One region of the Pseudomonas sp. GW821-FHT07B01 genome, then DNA from elsewhere that is predicted to be linked to it. Evidence: riboswitches for the same ligand, from Rfam matches in the RefSeq annotation. Region 1 holds a riboswitch; the other holds the start of a gene.

Region 1 (7,582 bases):
TGCCTCGGACGCTCCGCGTCCGATCGTTGGCGCATAGGTCTTTGACGCGGAGCGTCATGGGATGCATTCCCACGCAGAGCGTGGGGACGATATAACATTCTCGAATTGAGAACATATTACTTATTATTATTCAGTTTCCAGAAAACATACAGCCCCGTACGCTGGTCCCATTCCACTCATTCAGCCGGACGGTGCCATGAACAATGTTATCTCCCACCAGACCCACGCCCTGTCGATCAACCCCGCCAACGGCGAAACAGTCGGCAGCTACCTCTATGAAAGCGCGGAACAGCTGAACGCCGCCCTCGCCCGCTCGACCGATGCCTTCCGCACCTGGCGCCGCACGCCTGTGAGCCAGCGCGCCGAATACCTGCTGGCCCTGGCTGCCGCCCTGCGTGAGCAAGCTGAAGACATGGCGCAAATGATCACCCTGGAAATGGGCAAACCCATCGCCCAGGCCCGTGCCGAAATCGAAAAGTGCGCCCAACTGAGCGAATGGTACGCCGCCCACGGCCCGGCCATGCTCGCCCCGGAGCCCACCCTGGTGGACAACGGCAGCGCCCGGATCGAATACCGCCCACTGGGGCCGATCCTCGCGGTAATGCCGTGGAACTTCCCGGTATGGCAAGTACTGCGCGGCGCGGTGCCGACCCTGCTTGCCGGCAACACCTACGTGCTCAAACATGCGCCCAACGTAATGGGCAGCGCCTACCTGATCCAGCAAGCGTTGCGCAAAGCCGGTTTTGCCGAAGGCGTGTTCGAAGTCATCAACGTAACCCAGGACGGCGTGTCCACCGCTATCGCCGACCCACGCATCGCCGCCGTGACGCTCACCGGCAGCGTGCGCGCCGGCATCGCCATCGGCTCACAGGCCGGGGCCGCATTGAAGAAATGCGTACTGGAACTGGGCGGCTCCGACCCCTTTATCGTACTCAACGACGCCGACCTCGACGCTGCCGTACAAGCCGCGGTCATCGGCCGCTTCCAGAACAGCGGCCAAGTCTGCGCCGCCGCCAAGCGCTTGATCATCGAAGCGGGCGTGGTTGAAGCCTTCACCGCCAAGTTCCTTGAAGCCAGCCGCGCCCTGGTGATGGGCGAGCCCACCTCCGACACCACCTATATCGGCCCCATGGCGCGCTTTGATCTGCGTGACGAACTGCACGGCCAGGTCCAGGCGACCCTGGAAGAAGGCGCCACGCTGCTGCTGGGCGGCCATAAAGTCACGGGCGCGGGCAATTACTATGAACCGACCATCCTGGCCGACGTCACCGACCACATGACGTCGTTCAAACAGGAACTGTTTGGCCCCGTGGCCTCGATCATCACTGCCCGCGACGCCGAGCACGCCGTGGCGCTGGCCAATGACAGCGAGTTTGGCCTGACCGCGAGCATCTTCACGGCCGATTCCGCAAAGGCGCGGGCGATTGCCGATCAGTTGGAAACCGGCGGGGTCTTTGTCAACGCGTTCAGCGTGTCAGACCCGCGGGTGGCATTTGGCGGCGTGAAGAAAAGCGGGTTCGGCCGCGAGCTGTCGCACTTCGGCGTACGCGAGTTCTGCAATGCGCAGACGGTATGGCTGGATCGTAAGTAGCCTGCCAGCATTGGCGCTTCAACAATTAATATGCCGTCGCACGCACTGCACCAAACCGTCCAGTGCCGGGGGATTCACCGGCGCGAGTACACAGACTGTGTGCTCGCGCTCGCCCTCCGCTACTGTCAGGGTGTAATGCACTCGGCCTGGGTTGCCAGGCTCGGGATCGGTGCTTTGCGGCAACTGGAAAAAATCGCACGCTTCAATCAGTTGCCGCAACTCCTGCTGGTCGGGCTCGGGCAACGCGTCCAACTCTACCGTGCGCGGCTTGGCCAACCCCGGAAAAAACGCCGGTCCGCCGCTTTCCTTGATTGAAATTCGCATGGCTGTTCCTCGCCGCGCAGGCGGCTTCGTCAAACGTTTATACCTACCGCTTTCCAGCCTTCCTTGACTGCCTTGTGCTCAGCTTTGTTCACACCATAAAGCTGGCCGGCAATGTCGTGGGTGATGCGCGCAAAACGCAAAAACCCGGAATTGGGTCGCAGCCGCGAATCGCGCAGTGCGTCATACCAGATACGCCCGGCACGCTCCCAGGCGAACCCGCCAATCCGGGTGGCCACCTGATAGAACGCGTGGTTGGGAATGCCGGAATTGATATGCACCCCGCCATTGTCCTCGTAAGTTTGCACAAAATCATCCATGTGCCCAGGCTGTGGGTCTTTGCCCAGCAGCTTGTCATCAAACGCAGTGCCTGGCGCCTTCATCGAGCGCAGCGCCGTGCCCTTGATCTTTTTGGTAAACAGCCCCTTGCCGATCAACCAGTCGGCGTCCTCGGCCGTTTGCTTCAGCGCGTACTGCTTGATCAACGAGCCAAACACATCCGACAACGACTCGTTCAGCGCACCGGACTGGTTGAAGTACATCAGCTTGGCCTCATCCTCGGTCACGCCATGGGCCAACTCATGGCCAATAACGTCGAGTGCCACGGTGAAGCGGTTGAACAACTGCTGGTCACCATCGCCGAACACCATCTGGGTCGAATTCCAGAAGGCATTGTTGTAGTCCTGGCCGAAGTGCACCGTGGCGTCCAGCGCCATGCCCGCATCGTCGATGGAGTTGCGGTCGAAGACCTGGTCGAAAAAATCGAAGGTTGCGCCCAGGCCGTCATAGGCTTCGTCCACCGCGGCATCGCCACTGGCGGGCTGCCCTTCGCCGCGAATCAGCTTGCCGGGCAGGCTGTCGGTGTTTTCGGCACTGTAGATCGAGCGTTGCTTCTCGGCGCCCACGGCCAGTGCCATGCGGGCCGGGCCCTTGGCGGGTACCGCGACCATGCGCAACGAGCGAAACGTGCTGTCCTTGGCACGCGTGCGTAGTGCAACTTCCCGTTGGGCTTTGTCACCGTGGCGGGCGATCTGGTCGAACATGTACGGCGGGATCAGGCAAAAAATCGGGTTGCGCGGTTGGCGAACACACATGAGCTGGCTCCTTTTTGGCGTGTGATGAACGTCCGGGTAACGGTTTTCAGGATAGTCCTGAGTTCGCCACCTGGGCCAAATTGTCATGGTTTTGTGTTTCAGTGGTGTTTATCCCAGGCCCATAAGGAACATGCCCATGCCCGCCCGCGCAGCCAACATCGACCTTTCCCACCGCCCAAGGCTTGCCGACCTGCGCCCATTGGTCGCGGCCAGCCCCACCCTGCTGGAAGCCAGAGCCGCGACGCCGCGCGTCACCGCGGCCAAGGACCTCAAAAACCGCGCGGGCTATGCCGACGACTTCCTCAGCGACTTCGTGGTGCCATGGCCCACGGTTGACCAGCCACTGGCGGGCGATGTGCAACCCCAGCGCCTGGACTACACGCACTTCTCCATCACAATGTCGCGCGCTCGACGACTGGCGCTGTACGTGGGGGTGAATATCGATGGCGCCAAGCATGTGGACATCACGCGCAGCAACGACACCTGGGCCTACGATGGTCGCCTGCCCCTGGATGCGCAGGTAGGTGAAGACCTTTATGCCGGCAATGGCCTGGACCGCGGCCACCTGGTGCGGCGCCAGGACCCCAACTGGGGCGACGAGGCCAACACCGCCAACTTCGACACCTTTCACTTCACCAATTGCTCACCCCAAATGAGCGGCTTCAACCAGAAGACCTGGCTGGAGCTCGAAGACTACATCCTCGACAACACCCAGCGCTGGAAAGCCCGGGCCACGGTGTTTACCGGGCCAGTGTTCGCCGATGACGACCGACTGTACCGTGGCGTGAAAATCCCCAAGGCGTTCTGGAAAGTAGTGGCCTACCTCAGCGACGATGGCAAGCCTTCCGCCAGCGCCTACATGATTGACCAGAGCCGCGAACTGGGCCAACTCGACCTGGTATTCGGCCCGCTTCGAACCTACCAGCGCAGTGTGATTGCGATCGAACAACTGACCGGCATCCGCTTCGCCAACCTGGCCGACTACGACGGCTTCAGCAACGAAGAGCGCGCCACAGGCACCCGGATCGAAGCGTTGATCCGCGGCCCCCAGGATATTCGGCTCTGACGCTTCTTTTGTAGGAGCGAGCTTGCTCGCGAAGAACAGGAAAGCGCCGCGGGGCATCAGGTGCCCAGCGTTATCGTTGACGACCTTCGCGAGCAAGCTCGCTCCTACAGGGGGTGATCGCTTACCATACCGCCGCCGGTTCCCGTATGGGACTAACAGGGAATTCGAAACGCCGCACGCGACGTGAACCGAAACTGCCCCCGCAACTGTAGATGCCGAGCCTGCCCTTGAATGCCACTGGACCACGTCCGGGAAGGCGGGGCATGGCGACGACGCATCAGTCAGGAGACCTGCCGGCCCAGCTAACTCACTAACCGGCGGGGTGTCCGGGAAGGACATCCTGGCCCTGCGCATCAGCAGCCTCCATGGGCGTATTTCCGAGCCGTACCTCCCCTGCTGCACCTACGGTTCACAAGGAGATCGCCTCATGCTGCCACGCGTTACCGCCCTGATCGCAGGCTTGGGTATGTGTGCCCTGGCGCAAGCCGCGCCCACTCAGTACCCGCTGACCCTGCAAAACTGCGGCAGCACCCTGACCTTCCAGCACGCCCCCGCCCGCAGCGTCACCATCGGCCAGGCCGCCACCGAGATGCTGTATGCCCTGGGCGTGGGCGACAAGGTGGTCGGCACTTCGCTGTGGTTCAATAACGTGGCGGCGCAGTACAAGGCCCAGGACGATCACATCGAGCGCCTGGCCAACAACGAGCCCAGCTTCGAAGCCGTACTCGCCAAGCGCCCGCAACTGGTGGCCGCCGAGCTGGAATGGGTGGTGGGCCCCCAAGGCGTGGTCGGTACCCGTGAACAGTTTCATGAACTGAAGATCCCCACCTACCTGTTGCCGTCCGATTGCGAAGGCAAGGACAACCTGGTCGGCGCCGACGGCACGCGATTAGAGCCCTTTCGCATCGAGACGATCTACCAGAGCCTCCAGCAACTGGCGCAGATTTTCGACGTGCAGGATCGCGGCCAACAACTGACCGACGAACTCAAGGCGCGCCTGGCCAAATCCGTCGCCACGGCCCAGGGCAAGGGCTTGCAGCAAGCCAGCGCACTGGTGTGGTTCTCCAGCGCCGAAATGGCCAGCGACCCTTACGTAGCCGGCCACAAAGGCGTGCCGCAATTCATGCTGCAAACCCTTGGCCTGCGTAACGTGGTGCAGTCCGATGAAGAATGGCCTGCCGTCGGCTGGGAAACCATCGCCAAGGCCAACCCCACCTTCCTGGTGATCGCACGCATGGATCGCCGTCGCTACCCGGCCGACGACCATGAAAAGAAACTCGCCTTCCTGCGCAGCGACCCCGTGACCCGCAACATGGACGCGGTGAAGAACAACCGCATCATCATCCTCGACGCTCTGGCCTTGCAGGCGAGCCTGCGCACCTTCGAAGGCCTTGAACAACTGGCGGCCGCCATTGACGGCTACCACCTGGGCCAATGATGCGCACCCTACTCGCCCTGGCGTTGCTGCTGCTCGCCCTGCTCGCTGGCGTCGCCATCGGTGAAACCGCCATAGAACCGCAGGTGGTGCTGCAGGTGCTCGCCAATAAACTCTGGGGCGCCAGCTATGCACTGGACCCCATCGACGAAGGCGTGGTGTGGAACTACCGCCTCACCCGTGCATTGGTGGCCGCAGCTTGCGGCGCAGGGTTGGCAACGTGCGGGGTGATCCTGCAATCGCTGCTGCGTAACCCGCTGGCCGACCCGTACCTGCTGGGCATCAGCGCCGGCGCTTCAACCGGCGCGGTGCTCGTGGCCTTGATCGGCGTGGGCGGTGGCCTGGTGTCGTTGTCGGCGGGCGCGTTTGTGGGGGCGATGGCGGCCTTTGCGCTGGTGACTCTACTCGCACGAGCCAGCGGATCGTCCAGCGGCACCGGGCAGATTATCCTCGCGGGCATCGCCGGTTCACAGTTGTTCAATGCCCTGACCGCGTTCCTGATCACCAAGTCGGCCAGCTCCGAACAAGCCCGCGGCATTATGTTCTGGCTGCTGGGCAACCTCAGCGGCGTGCGCTGGCCGTCGGTGTGGTTGGCGGTGCCGGTGGCGGTCGTGGGGCTCGCCGTGTGCCTGTGGCACCGGCGTGCACTGGATGCGTTCACCTTCGGCAGCGACTCGGCAGCCTCCCTCGGCATCCCGGTGCGCCGCGTGCAATTTGTGCTGGTGGCCTGCGCCGCGCTGGTGACGGCGGTGATGGTATCCATCGTCGGCTCCATCGGGTTTGTCGGCTTGGTGATTCCCCATGCGGTGCGCCTGTTGCTTGGCACCGGGCATTCGCGTTTGCTGCCGGCCAGTGCCTTGGGTGGCGCGCTGTTTTTGATCGCTGCGGACGTGCTGTCGCGCACCTTGATCAAGGGCCAGGTGATTCCGGTGGGTGTGGTCACCGCATTGGTGGGCGCGCCGGTGTTTGCGCTGATCCTGATCGGCCGGAGGAATGCCCGATGAGCGTACTCAGTTGCCGCGGCCTGGGCTTCAAAGTGCGTGACGCGCAGTTGCTGCGTGACATTGACCTCGACGTGCAGTTGGGTGAAACCCTCGGTATCGTCGGGCCCAATGGTTCAGGCAAATCCACCCTGCTCAAATTGCTGGCCGGCTTGCGTGTGCCGGCCAGCGGCGAAGTTCGCCTGGGTGGCAAGCGGCTCGGTGAGTTGTCGCGCCGCACCATCGCGCAGCAATTGGCGGTCGTGGAGCAACAGGCCGACACCGACGACGCGATCCGCGTGTTCGACGCCGTGGCCCTGGGCCGCACGCCTTGGCTGTCGGCGTTGAGCCCGTGGTCACGCGAGGACGACGCCATCGTGCACCAGGCCCTACATGACGTAGACGCCACCCACCTGAGCCAACGCGCCTGGCGCAGCCTCTCGGGTGGCGAACGCCAGCGCGTGCACATCGCTCGCGCCCTGGCGCAACGCCCGCAGATTTTATTGCTGGATGAGCCGACCAATCACCTGGATATCCAGCATCAACTGGCGATCCTCAAAGGCGTGCAAGGCTTGCCCGTGACCACCTTGATTGCGCTGCATGATCTGAACCAGGCGTTGACCTGTGATCGCCTGGCCGTGCTGGATCGCGGGCAACTGGTGGCGCTGGGCGCGCCGCTGGAGGTGCTGACGCCACAGCGCTTGCAGGAGACATTCGGGGTGCAGGGGCATTACCTGACGGACCCGTTCGACGGCGCGCAAATCCTGCGCCTGCGCTCCAACTGAATCCGTAGGTTGGGGCATCTTGCTCTGGTGACGGTCTGACTGCCAACTGTGGTCCAAATGTGGGAGGGGCTTGCCCCCGATGAGCATAGGTATCTACACAACTTCGGTACGACGCTAAACCTGTGGCGAGGGAGCTTGCTCCCGCGAAGGCCTGGCAGCCGACGCTGATCTAACTGACGCACCGCGATCCAACTGTGGGAGCTGGCTTGCCTGCGAAGACGGCTTGACAGTCAACACAGTTGGACCGTGTACATATCCATTCCTGCGGTAACGGCCACTTAGGGTGCCGCCCTGACGGCGGCTCACTTTG
Region 2 (7,582 bases), on a different contig from region 1:
TCAACGCAATCCGTTTCTCGGCATTGGGCACCCGCGCCAACTCGACCCAACGGCGTGCCAGCTCAGCGACAAAATCCATGCGTTCGGGCGCTGCGCGGTAGCACACCACGTCCGACTGGCTGCGCTCGCTGCGCCAGGCCAGATCCTTGAAACTGATCGGCCGGCTGATGATGCGCCCGTCCAACTCCGGCAAGGCAATGTGCATCGCCAGGTCGCGGGGCCCCAGGCCTTGTTCGCTGGCCTGCCAGCCGGGCTGGTTGTCCTGGGCGCAGATCGCCTGGATCACCGGGATATTACGGCGAAACGGGCGCAAATGCGGCGCTTCCGGGCTCGATTGGGCAAAGCCGGTGGTGTTCAGAATTACCGCGGCTTGCACGTCATCCAACAGGTCCTCGACCACCGTGAGGCAGCCGGGTTCTTTCAAACTGGCCACCGCGACAGGCAACGGGTTGAGGCCCGCCGCCTGTAAGCGCTGGCAGAACACATCAATAAAACCGGTATTGGCCGCCTGTAAATGGGAGCGGTAGAACAGCACCGCAGCCACGGGCCAATCGGCGTGCCAATCGGCCTGCCAGTCAGTGAGGCGGGCATTGGCGTTGTGCGGGTGATAGATCGCCGTGCGCGGCAGCGCTTGCGGCTCGGCCCAGACATAGTCGCGGCCCAGGTGGGCACTGGCCAGGCAATGGTAAAAATCCAGGGCATTGCCCAGGCCACCTTGGCGCAGGAAGTGCCACAGGCGCTCGCGGTGTTCGGCCGCAACGGTGCTCAGGCTGCTGAGTTCCGGGTCCGGGCGGTCGTCACCCGGCACTAGAATCAGGGTGACGCCGCGTTCGGCCAACTCCACCAGGCGCTCGATGCCGTAGCGCCAATACCCGATGCCGCCGTGCAATGACAGCAGGATGACCTTGGCGTGGCGCAATACCTCGTCGACGTACAGGTCGACCGAGGCATGGTTCTGCACCTGCATCGGGTTGGCCAGGCGCAGGCTGGGGTAATCCTCGGGCAATTGCTGGGCGGCTTCGGCGAGCAGCGCCAGGCTGGAATCGCCGCTGCACAGGATCACCAGTTCAGCGGGGGTCTGGCCAAGGTCAGCTATATTGTCGTCCGCGACGAAACCACCGGGTTGGGTCCTGAGCAGGTGCATGGTTAAACGCTGAGGGCAGCGCGCAATTGCGCTTCGAGGCCAGCGGCGTCCAGTTCCTGGCCGATCAGCACCAGGCGCGTGGTGCGTGCTTCGTCAGCGCCCCAGGCACGGTCGAAGTGTTTGTCAAAGCGCGTGCCCACGCCCTGGATCAGCAGGCGCATCGGTTTGTTGGGGATCGCGGCGAACCCTTTCACCCGCAGGATGCCGTGCTGCACCACCAATTGGGTCAGGGCGTCGAGCAGCAGCGCCTCATCGGCTTGGGGCAAGTCGATGGAGATGGAGTCGAAGGCATCGTGATCGTGGTCGTCTTCACCTTCGTGGTGATGGTCGTGATGGCTGTGACGCCCGTCGATATGTTCCTCGGAACCGACGCCCAGGCCGATCAGCACGTCCAGGGGCAGGCGACCGCTGCTGGCTTCGATGATCTTCACCGCGGCCGGCAGTTCTTCGGCGACTTCCAGGCGCACGCGGGCCAGGTCTTCGGCGCTGATAAGGTCGCTTTTGTTGAGGATCACCAGGTCGGCGCTGGCCAGTTGGTCGGCGAACAACTCATGCAACGGCGACTCGTGGTCCAGGTTCGGGTCAAGTTTGCGCTGGGCGTCGACCTGGTCCGGGAAGGCGGCAAAGGTACCGGCGGCCACGGCCGGGCTGTCGACCACGGTGATCACCGCGTCAACGGTGCAGGCGCTGCGGATTTCCGGCCACTGGAAGGCTTGCACCAACGGCTTGGGCAGGGCCAGGCCCGAGGTTTCGATGAGGATATGGTCCAGGTCACCGCGACGGGCGACCAATTCGCGCATCACCGGAAAGAACTCTTCCTGCACCGTGCAGCACAGGCAACCGTTGGCCAGTTCGTAGACGCGGCCATTGGCTTCTTCTTCGGTGCAACCGATAGAACACTGCTTGAGGATTTCACCGTCGATGCCCAGCTCGCCGAACTCGTTGACGATCACCGCAATGCGACGGCCCTGGGCGTTGTCGAGCATATGGCGCAACAGCGTGGTTTTGCCCGAGCCAAGGAAGCCGGTAACGATGGTGACGGGAAGTTTGGCCAGTGTTTTCATCGGATGCCCTTTGGGGCGGGCATACGGGACGACAGGCCCTGCGGCGGCGCGCAGCAGCGGATTTCGTCACCGGATCACCCCGCCCGGTTGAATTGGAAAATCGGTTGCGAGGCAGGTCTCCTGGCTTGGGGTGTGCAGGTCTTGCGACCAACGCTGACTGCGCCTTCCCGCCCTATCGGCAGTGGCGTGGCAGTCAACTGAACCCTTCACAGTTGCGGGGGCAGCCGCGGCTTGAACCGCGTTCCCTTCTTAGCTTCGGCCTGGGCCGAAGAACCTCGAAGATGCAAGGCTACAGTGGCTTGCAGCATTTGACTACCGTCCCGGCCCATGCTCTCCTACACGCCTTGTTTCGGGTGCCCTTCACAGGGTGAAACGGGAAACCGGTGCGTCATAGACCTATGACCAGTCCGGTGCTGCCCCCGCAACGGTAAGCGAGCGAAGCGTCACGGCCACTGTGCTTTTGCATGGGAAGGCGATGCTTTCAGGAGGACTCTTTCAAGAGCCGCCCCTCGCAAGCCCGGAGACCGGCCCGAAAAATTCAGATAACAAACCCGCGGTGGGCGGGCGCTGTTCAGAACCCTGCGTGCCTGGCGCGTGGGGTTTTCATGCGCTCGTTTCACCCTGACACCTGAAAGGGACGCGCCATGTCGATCATCAGCAGCACTTCGCACACCGCTACTAGCACCGCCACCCTCAGCCAACGCCTGACCGCCGCCATCGGTGCGTCGATCCTTGGCGCGTGCCTGGTGTATTTCGCCGGGTTCTCGCATATCGAGGCGGTGCACAACGCCGCCCACGATACCCGCCACAGCGCTGCGTTCCCGTGCCATTGAGAGCTGCCGACATGATCAAGCGTATTGCGCAAACCGCAGGGTTCACTGGGCTTTTGGCTGCCTTGCTGCTGACCCTGCTGCAAAGTTTCTGGGTGGCACCGCTGATCCTGCAGGCGGAAAGCTTTGAAAAAGCCCCGCCAGCCGCCGAAATGGTGCACGAGCACGCCGCTGGCGCTGCTGCCCACAGCCACGATGCCCAAGCCTGGGAGCCGGAAGATGGCTGGCAGCGTGTGTTGTCCACCACTGGAGGCAACCTGGTGGTGGCCGTAGGCTTTGCACTGATGCTCGCCGGCCTCTACACGCTGCGTGCGCCGACCCGCACCGCCCAAGGCCTGCTCTGGGGCCTGGCCGGCTACGCGACCTTTGTACTGGCCCCCACCCTGGGCCTGCCACCGGAACTGCCGGGCACTGCGGCCGCGGACCTGACACTGCGCCAGACCTGGTGGATCGGCACCGCAGCCTCCACCGCCGCCGGCCTGGCGCTGATCGTGTTCGGTCGCAATTGGCTGTTGAAAGGCCTTGGGCTGGCGATTCTTGCCGTGCCCCACGTCATCGGCGCGCCGCAACCTGAGGTACATTCGATGCTGGCCCCGGAGGCGCTCGAAGCGCAGTTCAAGATCGCCTCGCAATTGACCAACGTCGCTTTCTGGCTGGCCCTGGGCCTGATCAGCGCCTGGTTGTTCCGCCGCAACCGCGACGACCAATACTCGGCATGATCCTGGTTGTCGGCTTGGGCTGCCAGCGGGGCTGTGAGGTTCACAGCCTGCTGGCGTTGCTCGACAGCGCCCTGGCCGAGGCCAGCATTGAGCGCTCACACATTACGGCGCTGGCAAGCATTGAGCCCAAACGCGATGAGCCCGGGATGCTGGCCCTGGCCCAGTGCCTGAACTTGCCTTTGCAATTTTTCTACGCAGAACAACTGGCGGGCTATGAGCATCGGCTGAGCTATCGCTCAGCGCTGGCTTTTGCTCACACCGGCTGTTACGGCGTGGCCGAAAGCGCCGCCCTGGCCCTGGCCGAACAGCTGTCCGACAGCCCTGCCCGCCTGCTGATCCCGCGAAAGAAAAATACCCAAGCGACCCTGGCATTAGCCTGCGCCGGTTAAAATCTCGATAATTGCCACTCTCGATCATGAGCGTTGTTCATGCTCGCTCGTTTCTCAACAGGATTTTTCATGACCGTCTACTTTATTGGCGCCGGCCCCGGCGACCCGGAATTGATCACCGTCAAGGGCCAGCGGCTGATCCGCAGTTGCCCGGTGATCATCTACGCCGGCTCGCTGGTGCCCGCCGCCGTACTGGAAGGTCATCAGGCGCTCCAGGTGGTCAACAGCGCCGAGCTGCACCTGGAACAAATCATCGAGCTGATCAAGACGGCCCATGCCCAAGGCCAGGATGTGGCGCGGGTGCACTCCGGTGATCCCAGCCTGTATGGGGCGATTGGTGAACAAATACGCCATTTGCGTGAGCTGGGCATCCCTTTCCAGATCATTCCAGGGGTCACGGCGGTCGCCGCGTGCGCGGCCCTGCTGGAGACCGAACTGACCCTGCCGGACATCGCCCAAAGCGTGATCCTGACCCGTTACGCCGATAAAACCCGCATGCCCCCCGGTGAAGACTTCGACAGCCTGGCGCGGCATGGCACCACGATGGCGATTCATCTGGGGGTCAATCATCTGGAGAAAATCGTTGCCGAGCTGCTGCCGCACTATGGCGCAGACTGCCCGATTGCCGTGGTACACCGTGCCACCTGGCCGGATCAGGAGTGGGTGTTGGGCACGCTGAGTGACATTGCCGAGAAAGTCGCGGCCAAGGGGTTTCGGCGGACAGCGTTGATTGTGGTGGGCCGGGTGTTGTCCAGTGACAGTTTCAGCGAGTCGTCGCTGTACCGCGCAGGGCATGCGCACCTCTATCGCCCCTGAAGCCAGCTCCCACACTTGATCTGCTTTATCAGATATATTTTGCAACTCTATGAATTTAAATAATAAAAAAACGGCGCTCACGGGCGCCGTTTTTTTGTTCGCAGTGAACACCTTACTCAGTAGTAGGCGTTTTCTTTCTGCGTGTGGTCAGTCACGTCACGTACACCCTTGAGTTCAGGAATACGTTCCAGCAGCGTGCGCTCGATGCCCTCACGCAAGGTCACGTCCGCCTGGCCGCAGCCCTGGCAGCCGCCGCCGAACTTCAGTACGGCGATACCGTCATCCACCACGTCGATCAGGCTCACCTGGCCGCCATGGCTGGCCAGCCCCGGGTTGATCTCGGTTTGCAGGTAGTAGTTGATACGCTCATTGACCGGGCTGTCGGCGTTGACGTTCGGCACCTTGGCGTTGGGGGCCTTGATGGTCAACTGGCCGCCCATACGGTCGGTGGCGTAGTCGACCACGGCGTCGTCCAGGAAGGCTTCGCTGAAGGCATCGATGTACGCGGTGAAGCTTTTGAGCCCCAGGGCGGTGTCTTCAGGCTTCTCTTCGCCGGGCTTGCAGTAGGCAATGCAAGTCTCGGCATACTGGGTGCCGGGCTGGGTGATAAAGACGCGGATGCCGATACCCGGGGTGTTCTGCTTGGACAGCAGGTCAGCCAGGTAATCGTGGGCGGCGTCGGTAATGGTTATGGCAGTCATGGAAACTCCTCACAGGCTTGCCCGCAGTTTACGCCAAATTATTACGCAGGTACAAAGTCCGAGTATTTTTGTCGGGAAAGACCTGTTCCTGTTGGCCTGACGCATCGTGACACCTGGCCATTTCTGCGAAAACCTGTGCCTACCTATATAGCCCCCCCGCAAACCCCGGCTCAATAGAGTGAATCCTCTTCGACTACGGATTGTGAGGATTGAATGAATAACGCATTGCAGAGCTTCTATTTCAAGGGCTTGCCGGAACAGCAAGTGCATTTGGACCATCTGATTGATTTCGTGACGACACAAGGCTCGCTGACGGCATCCGCCGCCGAGGTGTACTACTGCCCCCCGCACAACAGCGAACTGCATCGCGAGTGCAAGGAAGCCTTTCGAGTCTTGGCAAAGCTGGAAGCCGATGAAGACTTTCAGCGCTTCCTGCGGGAAAAGCCCGAACCGGATGATTCCATTATCGGCCGGGACTTCCTTTACGACCTGCTCTCCACCTTGTTCAGCAGCACGCGCTCACCGATACCCGACCCTGCCGAAACGTTCAGCATTGCCGACCATTCGGTCATCCTGCGCCATATGCCCACCTATTGGTACATCGACGCCGACGTGTTGCTGGATATCAACCGGCGTGTGGGTAACGGCCTCAAAAGCGACGGTTCGGTGCGGTTTGATCTGGTGCTCAAGTATTACTCGATCATCCCGGCACAGCCCAAAACCCGCGAGCAGTGGAAAGCGGTTCTCGCTGTCTTGCAGGAACATCACACCCTGAAAAAACTCGGACACGAAGGCAACCTCAGCGATTTGCAGCACTTGCTGGATGCGCCTGCCGACCAGAAAATCAAGGAGATTATCCGCCAGATCGAAACACAAACCCGTCAATCGCTGTTCCGTCATGTATTGCCCGAAACATTTACCGCCTCACAACAGGACATGCTCACCACCACCCCCACCGCGCTGCTCGAGCAAGTGCTCAATAGCCCCGATAACCTGGCACTGGGCGAACGGATTGCCAAGGCCTTGGACTGGTATGGCAGCCAGAAGGACGAAATCTGCCCAGACCCGGTACGGGTGAAATTACTGTGGCGCGCGTTGTGGCTGACGATCATTCCCAGCACCGACTCGCTGATCGACAACGAATTGAAACTATTCATCGCGCCTGGCGCGTCTTATTCGTCGGTCCGCCAATCCTTGATCAGCCGCTATGAACATAGCTTGTCGATCAGCGCTGACGCGGCACAATTGGCGGTGTGCGTCCTCAAGGCCAATGTTGCCAGCGAAGTCTGGGTGGCCGATATTCCCGATGACCTGCCCTACGCTGCCACCAGTACCTGGGTCAATTTCAGAAGCGGCTTTCTGCTGGCCGAAACGATTGCACCGGGTTCATCGCGCCACATGAGTTTCGAACAATTGCTCAACCTGGCGGCGGAACACTTTCGCGCCAGCGGCGATGACATTAAACAACAGGCACTGGTCGCAGCGGCCAAGTTGGGCCCCACCGTGCAATGGGCACAGGCCAACGGCCTGATCGCCAGCCGATCGTCGGGCCACTCACGCGATGAGCTCACCCAGGCCGTCACCGCCCTGGAGCAGCATGAATATGAGATGTTCAACGCAATTCAGAACCTCAAACTCAAACTGCCCAGCCGTTGGCGCTTTGTCTCGGACATGGAGTACGACAAAGCCTTTCGCGACGCCCTTGAGGTGCCGAGAAACGCCTACAAGACCTTAATCCAGTCACTGCTTGCGCACCTGGGCAATGCGACCCTGGATGTGGATCAGGACGAGATCACCGTGTATTCATTAAGAGAAGCCCTGGACAAGGTGCCCATCGAATATGAAACCAAAGCCAAGACCGATGCCGTTCGTTACCGGACAGGTTTTATCCTACGCATCGCCAAGCCCCGCTCGCCCCT

What was found. A riboswitch is a leader RNA that binds a small molecule or an ion and turns the genes downstream of it on or off. The one in region 1 is predicted to bind cobalamin.
Region 2: another riboswitch for cobalamin. It lies ahead of cobW (cobalamin biosynthesis protein CobW); the one in region 1 lies ahead of AC07S6_RS00060 (ABC transporter substrate-binding protein).

Annotation. Positions count from the first base shown of each region.
Region 1 covers NZ_JBWKRA010000001.1:6,942-14,523, forward strand. The annotation lists gene AC07S6_RS00040 (aldehyde dehydrogenase family protein) at 197-1,591, shown strand; gene AC07S6_RS00045 (protealysin inhibitor emfourin) at 1,610-1,915, opposite strand; gene AC07S6_RS00050 (M4 family metallopeptidase) at 1,945-3,006, opposite strand; gene AC07S6_RS00055 (DNA/RNA non-specific endonuclease) at 3,143-4,072, shown strand; cobalamin riboswitch at 4,192-4,384, shown strand; gene AC07S6_RS00060 (ABC transporter substrate-binding protein) at 4,500-5,510, shown strand; gene AC07S6_RS00065 (FecCD family ABC transporter permease) at 5,507-6,511, shown strand; gene AC07S6_RS00070 (ABC transporter ATP-binding protein) at 6,508-7,272, shown strand.
Region 2 covers NZ_JBWKRA010000020.1:95,636-103,217, reverse strand. The annotation lists gene cobN (cobaltochelatase subunit CobN) at 1-1,144, opposite strand, end outside; gene cobW (cobalamin biosynthesis protein CobW) at 1,147-2,208, opposite strand; cobalamin riboswitch at 2,302-2,501, opposite strand; cobalamin riboswitch at 2,543-2,755, shown strand; gene AC07S6_RS20665 (CbtB domain-containing protein) at 2,853-3,041, shown strand; gene AC07S6_RS20660 (CbtA family protein) at 3,053-3,757, shown strand; gene AC07S6_RS20655 (cobalamin biosynthesis protein) at 3,754-4,146, shown strand; gene cobM (precorrin-4 C(11)-methyltransferase) at 4,216-4,962, shown strand; gene nfuA (Fe-S biogenesis protein NfuA) at 5,079-5,663, opposite strand; gene AC07S6_RS20640 (SET domain-containing protein) at 5,877-7,582, shown strand, end outside.